2 linked regions of the Actinoalloteichus fjordicus genome follow. The protein of the gene in region 2 interacts with the protein of the main gene of each other region in a pairwise test. Links are inferred from orthologs where the notes say so. Each region holds a gene or a part of one and is shown on either strand. Other genes may lie near its edges. The genes, in order: rlmB and tsaE.

The links.
Region 1: the proteins of tsaE (region 2) and rlmB interact in binary tests that used the Escherichia coli proteins (3 or more experiments, as listed by UniProt). The link is inferred for Actinoalloteichus fjordicus from one-to-one orthologs.

Annotation. Positions count from the first base shown.
Region 1 is NZ_CP016076.1:376,077-379,386, reverse strand. The notes cover bases 144-3,143. They hold rlmB (23S rRNA (guanosine(2251)-2'-O)-methyltransferase RlmB), read right to left. Parts: upstream 2,124-3,143; coding sequence 1,164-2,123; downstream 144-1,163. Other genes in these bases: cysS (cysteine--tRNA ligase), read right to left, coding at 2,123-3,143; UA74_RS01670 (MBOAT family O-acyltransferase), read right to left, coding at 144-1,076. Outside these bases: more of UA74_RS01670, read right to left, coding at 1-143; more of cysS, read right to left, coding at 3,144-3,310. UniProt on the Escherichia coli protein: Specifically methylates the ribose of guanosine 2251 in 23S rRNA.
Region 2 is NZ_CP016076.1:6,586,562-6,589,868, forward strand. Bases 235-3,231 are described here. They hold tsaE (tRNA (adenosine(37)-N6)-threonylcarbamoyltransferase complex ATPase subunit type 1 TsaE), read right to left. Parts: upstream 1,967-3,231; coding sequence 1,502-1,966; downstream 235-1,501. Other genes in these bases: UA74_RS28140 (IclR family transcriptional regulator), read left to right, coding at 235-517; UA74_RS28155 (alpha/beta fold hydrolase), read right to left, coding at 2,062-3,165; alr (alanine racemase), read right to left, coding at 3,162-3,231. Also shown: more of UA74_RS28140, read left to right, coding at 1-234; more of alr, read right to left, coding at 3,232-3,307. UniProt on the Escherichia coli protein: Required for the formation of a threonylcarbamoyl group on adenosine at position 37 (t(6)A37) in tRNAs that read codons beginning with adenine.

The sequences.
Region 1 (3,310 bases), 6.2 Mb from region 2 along the record:
CCCTGGCTTGCGGGAGCACGATCGCGCCCGGTGGCCCGCTCGAACACCAGCAGGGCGCCGTGGAACACCCCCCACAGGACGAACGTCCAGGCGGCGCCGTGCCAGAACCCGGTGAGCAGGAAGATGATCCAGAGATTGCGATACGTCTGCACCGCCCCATGCCGATTGCCGCCCAGCGGGATGTAGACGTAGTCCCGGAACCAGCGGGACAGCGACATGTGCCACCGTCGCCAGAATTCGGTGACGGTCACCGAGGAATAGGGCCGGGCGAAGTTCTCCGGCAGGCGGAATCCGAGCATCCGGCCTAAGCCGATCGCCATGTCCGAGTAGCCGGAGAAGTCGAAGTAGAGCTGGAGGGTGTAACCGATCGCCCCCAACCAGGCGATCGCGAAGGTCATATCCTCAGCGGGCGTGTTGAAACACGCGTTGACCACCGGCGCCAGCGAATCGGCGACGATGACCTTCTTCGCGAGACCGAGCGCGAACCGGGGCAGCCCGGCGGCGATGTCGTCCAGCCGGTGACTGCGTTGCTGCGGAAGCTGGTCGGCGATCTCGCGATAGCGGATGATCGGCCCGGCCACGAGTTGCGGAAACATCGCGATATAGGTGACGAACGAGACCGGATTGCGCAGCGCGGGTCGCTCGCCCCGATAGATGTCCACCACATAGGAGATGTGATGGAAGGTGTAGAAGGAGATACCGATCGGCAACGCCAGCTCCACCACCGGCAGGTCGGCGCCGAACCAGCTCGCGAGCACGGCGGCCTGTTCGGTGGCGAAGCCGGCGTACTTCCAGACGAAGAGGATCGAGAGGTTGAAGCTGATCACGCCGATGAGCAGCCAGCGTTTACGCCGCCGTTCCAGATCCCATTCGTCCGGCTGTAATGCGGGCGCGACCAGATAGTTGACCACGATGCACGCCAGCAGCAGGAGCGTGGTTCCGCCCGCGCCGCTGGCATAGAACACCAGGCTCGCCACCGCGATGACGCCGTTGCGCCAACTCCGGGGTGCGATCAGCACTGCCAGCAGGACGGCAGGCATGAAGTACCACAGGAACAGCGGACTGGCGAACGACATCCTCGGCCTTATCGACGTCTGGCGAACGACTCTAACCGACCGGCAGCCGCCGGGTGCCCGAAATGGGCGACCTGGGGAACTCCGGCGTCAGGAGATGCGCCGACGCCGAGCAACCTCGGCCAGTACCACGCCCGTCGCGACCGAGGCGTTCAACGACTCGACGTCCGAGGCCATCGGGATCGACACCGTCGCGTCGCAGGTCTCCCGGACCAGCCGCGACAGGCCGCGCCCTTCGGAGCCGACGACGACGACCAGCGGACCGGTGGCCAGGTCCAGCTCGTCGACCGTGATCGAGCCGTCCGCGTCGAGTCCGACGATCATCAGGCCCTGCTTGGCCCAGTCCTTCAGGGTCCTGGTGAGGTTGGTGGCCTTGGCCACCGGCAGCCGCGCCGCCGTGCCCGCGCTGGTTCGCCAGGCCACTGCCGTCAGCCCGGCGCTACGACGCTGCGGGACCACCACGCCGTCGGCGCCGAACGCCGCAGCCGAGCGGATGACAGCGCCGAGATTGCGCGGGTCGGTGACCCCGTCCAGCGCCACGAGCAGCGGCTGGCGACCCGACTCGCGTGCCTTGGCCAGCAGGTCGTCGGGGTGGGCATAGTCGAACGGCGGGACCTGAAGGCCGATCCCCTGGTGCATGGCGCCCTGGGTGATGCGGTCCAGCTCCGTGCGGGACACCTCGAGCACCGAGATGCCCGCATCTGCGGCGAGGCTCACGGCCTCCGCGACCCGGTCGTCCGTGTCGATGCCGGTGGCGATGTGCAGTGCCGTGGCAGGCACCCCGGCCCGCAGGCACTCGACCACCGGGTTACGCCCGGCGATGGTCTCCGGAGCCGCTGCCGCGGCCTTGCCGCGCTGGACCCGCTTGGCCTCCGCGCGATTGGCCAACTCGGCACGCCGATGTGCGGGGTGATAAGGCCGGTCCTCGGCGCGCGGCGTCGGACCCCTGCCCTCCAGCGCCTTGCGACGCTGGCCGCCGGACCCCGTCACGGCGCCCTTCTTCGTTCCGGGCTTGCGCATCGCGCCGCGCCGCTGAGAGTTGCCCGCCATCAGTTGCCGTCCTTCACAGTCCATGTCGGCCCGTCCGGACCGTCCTCGACGGCGACCCCGACAGCGAGCAGTCGATCGCGGATCGCGTCGGCGCTCGTGAAGTCGCGGGCTGCCCGAGCGGTCTGCCGCTCGGCCAACAACTGTTCCACGAGATCGCCGAGCACCTGTACCGCCCGGTCCTCGGTGCTGCCTGCCGCCGTGTGCCATTCCGCGCCGAGCGGGTCGAGACCGAGGCAGGCGAGCATCCACCGCACCAGGGCGACGTGCTCCGCGAGCCTGCCGCCGTCGTCGCCGTTCGAGTCGTCGGCCAGCAGCTGATTGCCCAGGCGAACCTGGTTGTGCACGACGGCGAGTGCCCTCGGCACGTTGAGGTCGTCGTCCATCGCGGCGCTGAACTCGACACGGGCCGCCGAGGTCGACGACCCGGCGTCGGCCACCGGCAGTTCGCCTGCGGCCCCGACCGCCTTGCGGACGAAGGCCTCGATGCGCTGATAGGCCTTCGCCGCCTCGGCGAGAGCCTCCTCGCTGTACTCCAGGTTCGACCGATAGTGCGCCGACACGAGGTAGTAACGCAGCTCAGGGGCGCGCACCCGCTCCAGCATCACGGGGATGCCGACGGTGTTGCCGAGCGACTTCGACATCTTCTCGCCGCTCATCGTCACCCAGGCGTTGTGCAGCCAGTACTCGGCGAAGCCGTCGCCTGCCGCCGTCGACTGGGCGACCTCGTTCTCGTGGTGCGGGAAGACCAGATCGGCGCCCCCGCCGTGGATGTCGAACCGGGGCCCCAAGTAGTAGGTGGCCATCGCCGAGCACTCCAGGTGCCAGCCGGGGCGCCCCGCACCCCAGGGCGTCTCCCACGAGGGCTCTCCCGGCTTGGCGGCCTTCCAGAGCGTGAAGTCGCGCGGGTCGCGCTTGCCGGTCGCGGCGGTCTCGCCCTGCTGCATCTCGGACAGGCGCTGACCGGACAGCTCACCGTAGGAGGGGTGGCTCGTCACCGAGAAGTAGACGTCGCCGTCCGCGGCGTAGGCGTGGCCTCGATCGATCAACCGCTGCATCAGCTCGATCATCTGCGGCACGTGACCGGTGGCCCTCGGCGTGATCGACGGCGCGAGGCAGCCCAGCGCGTCGTAGGCGTCCTCGAAGGCCCGCTCGAATCGCGCGGCCCACTCCCACCACGGCCTACCCGC
Region 2 (3,307 bases):
CCGCCCCCGGCTGGCGGAGCTGACCGAGGCGACCGGCGAGACCGCCAACCTCGCGGTGTTGGAGGGCAGCCAGCTCGTCTACGTGGCCCAGGCGCCGTCGCCTCATTCGATGCGGATGTTCACCGAGGTCGGCAGGCGGGTGCCCGCACACAGCACCGCGGTGGGCAAGGCGGTGCTCGCGCTGCTCCCGGAGGAACAGGCGTTGGACCTCGTCCGCAGCGCCGGGATGCCTGCACAGACCGAGCACACCATCACCACGCCCGACGCGCTGATCGACGAGCTGCGGCAGATCCGTCGCACGGGCCACGCGATCGACGCTCAGGAACAGGAACTCGGGGTGCGCTGCCTCGCGGTGGCCGTGCCGACCGCAGACACGCCCACCGCGGTCTCGGTGAGCGGTCCGCAGGACCGCATGCAGCGGATCGGCGAGGCGGCGCTGCTTCCCGCCCTGCGGCGGGCCGCCGAGGCGGTAGCCGAGGAACTGACCGGACGCGGTCAGCGCGGTACCCGAAGCTGATCACGAGCCGGGCGCGGCGTCGACCCGATCCGGCCTGCGGAAGCCCCGGTGACCCGGCAGCCATCGTCCAGCTGCGCGGTGCGGTGCCGGAACGGCGACGCGGGACGGCACCGACTGTGCCGAGCCCGACCCCGTTTCCGGGCCCGAGGAGTCGAGACGCCGGATGCTTCCTCCGCTGCCTGCTGCGCACCGGAGCGGACGACGAGCGGGCAGCCCACACCGGGTGCGCGTCGGGTCCGCACGCGGACCGAGCCCCGGGCGGCTCGGGCGACGCAGGAAACGGATGCGACGGGCCTGGCGTTCCACCCCGGCCGAGATCGGCGACAGTCGACGTCGGAAGCGACCCGAGAAACCGCACGCGACGAGGCCGACTCCGCACCCCGATCAGGTACGCCGAGCAGCAGGAACCGACTCAGAGTCTGTCTTCGGTCCCTCTGGAGTCCTGAGCGGGGAGCGGCATGGATGAGCTGCCAGGCGGAGGAGAGAGCCATGGCGGAGCCATGGTGACCGACGACAACGCCGCAGATCGCCGCGCCGGCCCCACACAACTCCGAAAGCAGGGATCGAAGACAGACTCTCGGTCTGTCTTCGATCCCTCTGGAGTCCTGCGTGGGGAGCGCCGTGGATGAGCTGCCAGGCGACAGGAGCGAGCCATGGTGAGGCGACGTCGCAGGCAGCGTGCCGGACTCCCCACCCGATCTGCTGTTCGAGGCGCGTACCTGCCTGCACGCCATGATCGCGATCAGGGCAGCCGACCGGCCGACGATGGCACGGCTCTATGAACGACCGCTCCCGGCTGCAGGAGAACTCGCGGGGGCAGGCAGCGGGCTGCTCACCCTCGGCCCCACCGCACAACACCTCGGTCACCTCGCCGCCGCCCTGGGACAGGTCGAACGGGCAGCAGACCACTACCGACAGGCACACACGATCGCGACCCGCGCCCGATCACCGCGCAACTCCGACAGCAGGGATCACAGACCGGCTTCAGAGCGTGGCGAGCCGCCGAGCCCAGGTCGGGCCGCCCGCGAGCAGCATCGCCTCGCGCGTGTCGTCGGGTCGGCGGTCCATCCTGATGAGCAGGTGCTCGTCGGTCAACGTCTCTGCCAGCCCCTCCCCCCATTCCACGACGACCACGGCCTGGTCGAGGTCGAGTCCGAGGTCGAGATCCTCCAGCTCGCCGAACCCGCCGAGCCGGTAGGCGTCGACGTGCACCAGCGCCACCCCACGCCCGTCCGGCGCGGGACGGTGCAGCCGAGCGATGACGAAGGTCGGCGAGGTGACCCGCCCGAGGACGCCCAGCCCGGCACCGATGCCCTGGGTGAGTGCCGTCTTGCCCGCGCCGAGCGGGCCTGCCAGCACCACAAGATCGCCTGCCTCGACGATCCCGCCCAGCCGCTGCCCCAGCGCATGGGTGTCGGCGGGTGTGGGCAGGGTCCGGCGTCGCTCCACGGCCGCCGCCGTGCCGTCGGCGACGCGGCCCTCGGCGCCGGAACGGGCGGGGGACACGCTCCGGCCGGGCAGGTCTGCTGCGGTCGCGTCGTCGATCACGCCTCGGCCTCCTCCGGTCGGATCGGCGCCCGGCGCCTGCCGCTGACCCTGCGCACGAGCTGCCGCACGGCCTCCGTGCAGCGGTCCGCCTGTTCCAGCATCACCATGTGCCCCGCGCCCTCGATCCGGACGAACTCCGCGTTCGGCAGTTCTCTGGCGATGACCTCCGAATGCCAGAACGGGGTGATCCGGTCGGCGTCGCCCGCCAACACCAGCACTTCGCAGTGCCGCAGCCCGACCAGCGCCGTATAGCGATCGTGGGTGCCCAGCGTCTCCAGGAAGTCGGTGACGACCTGCAACGGCGTCGACGTGATCATCTCCGCCATCAGGTCGACCAGGTACGGGCTGACCTTCCGGTCGCCGAAGGCGATCGAGCGCACCCCGCTCCTGGTGATCCCGCCGCCCGCGCGTCGGACCATCTCGAACAGCCCAGGCTGCCAGGAGGCCACCCGTCCGAGGCCCCTCGTCATCGGATTGCGCCGGTTGAGGAACGACCGGGACAGGCCGGACTTCCCCAGCTCGCCCGCCGCCGTGCCGATCAGGGCGACGCCCTTGATCCGCTCGAGGAACAGCTCGGGGTACTGCTCGGCGAGCGCCATGATCGTCATGCCGCCCATCGAGTGCCCGACCAGCACCAACGGACCCTCCGGCGCGGCCACCCGCAGTACCCCCGCCAGATCACGGCCGAGCTGCTCGATCGTCGACGACGCCAGCCGCGCCCGGCCGGACCGGCCGTGACTGCGCTGGTCGTAGGAGATCACCCGGACCCGAGGATCGGTCATCAACGGCAGGTCGCGCCGTTGGAAGTGCCAGCACCGGCGGTCCAACACGTAGCCGTGCACCAGGACGACCGTGAGTTCGGGCTCGCCGCCGTCGGCGGGGCCCACCTCCTCCACGGCGATCGGCAGTCCGTCGTCGGCGGCCACCGTGTACTCGCGATCGGGTGCCAGCATTCCCAGTTGCTCGTCAGCCAGCGGGTCCGCTTCGCCTGCGCGCTGGGCGGCCAGCCGGGCGCTCTGGGCGGCGACGCCGACGACGGCACCACCCACGGCCGCGCCGACCAGGCCGCCGACGACGCCCACGACATGCCACGGTTTCATTCGTCCGCCTCCGCGTGGTGCTCGGGACGTGCCTCGCCTCCGTCGACGGCGGCATTCGCTCCGTCGACGACGACCCGACGTCCCCTCGGCCGGTGCATCCCGGTGACGATCTCGTAGTCGATGGTGCCGATCGCGTCCGCCC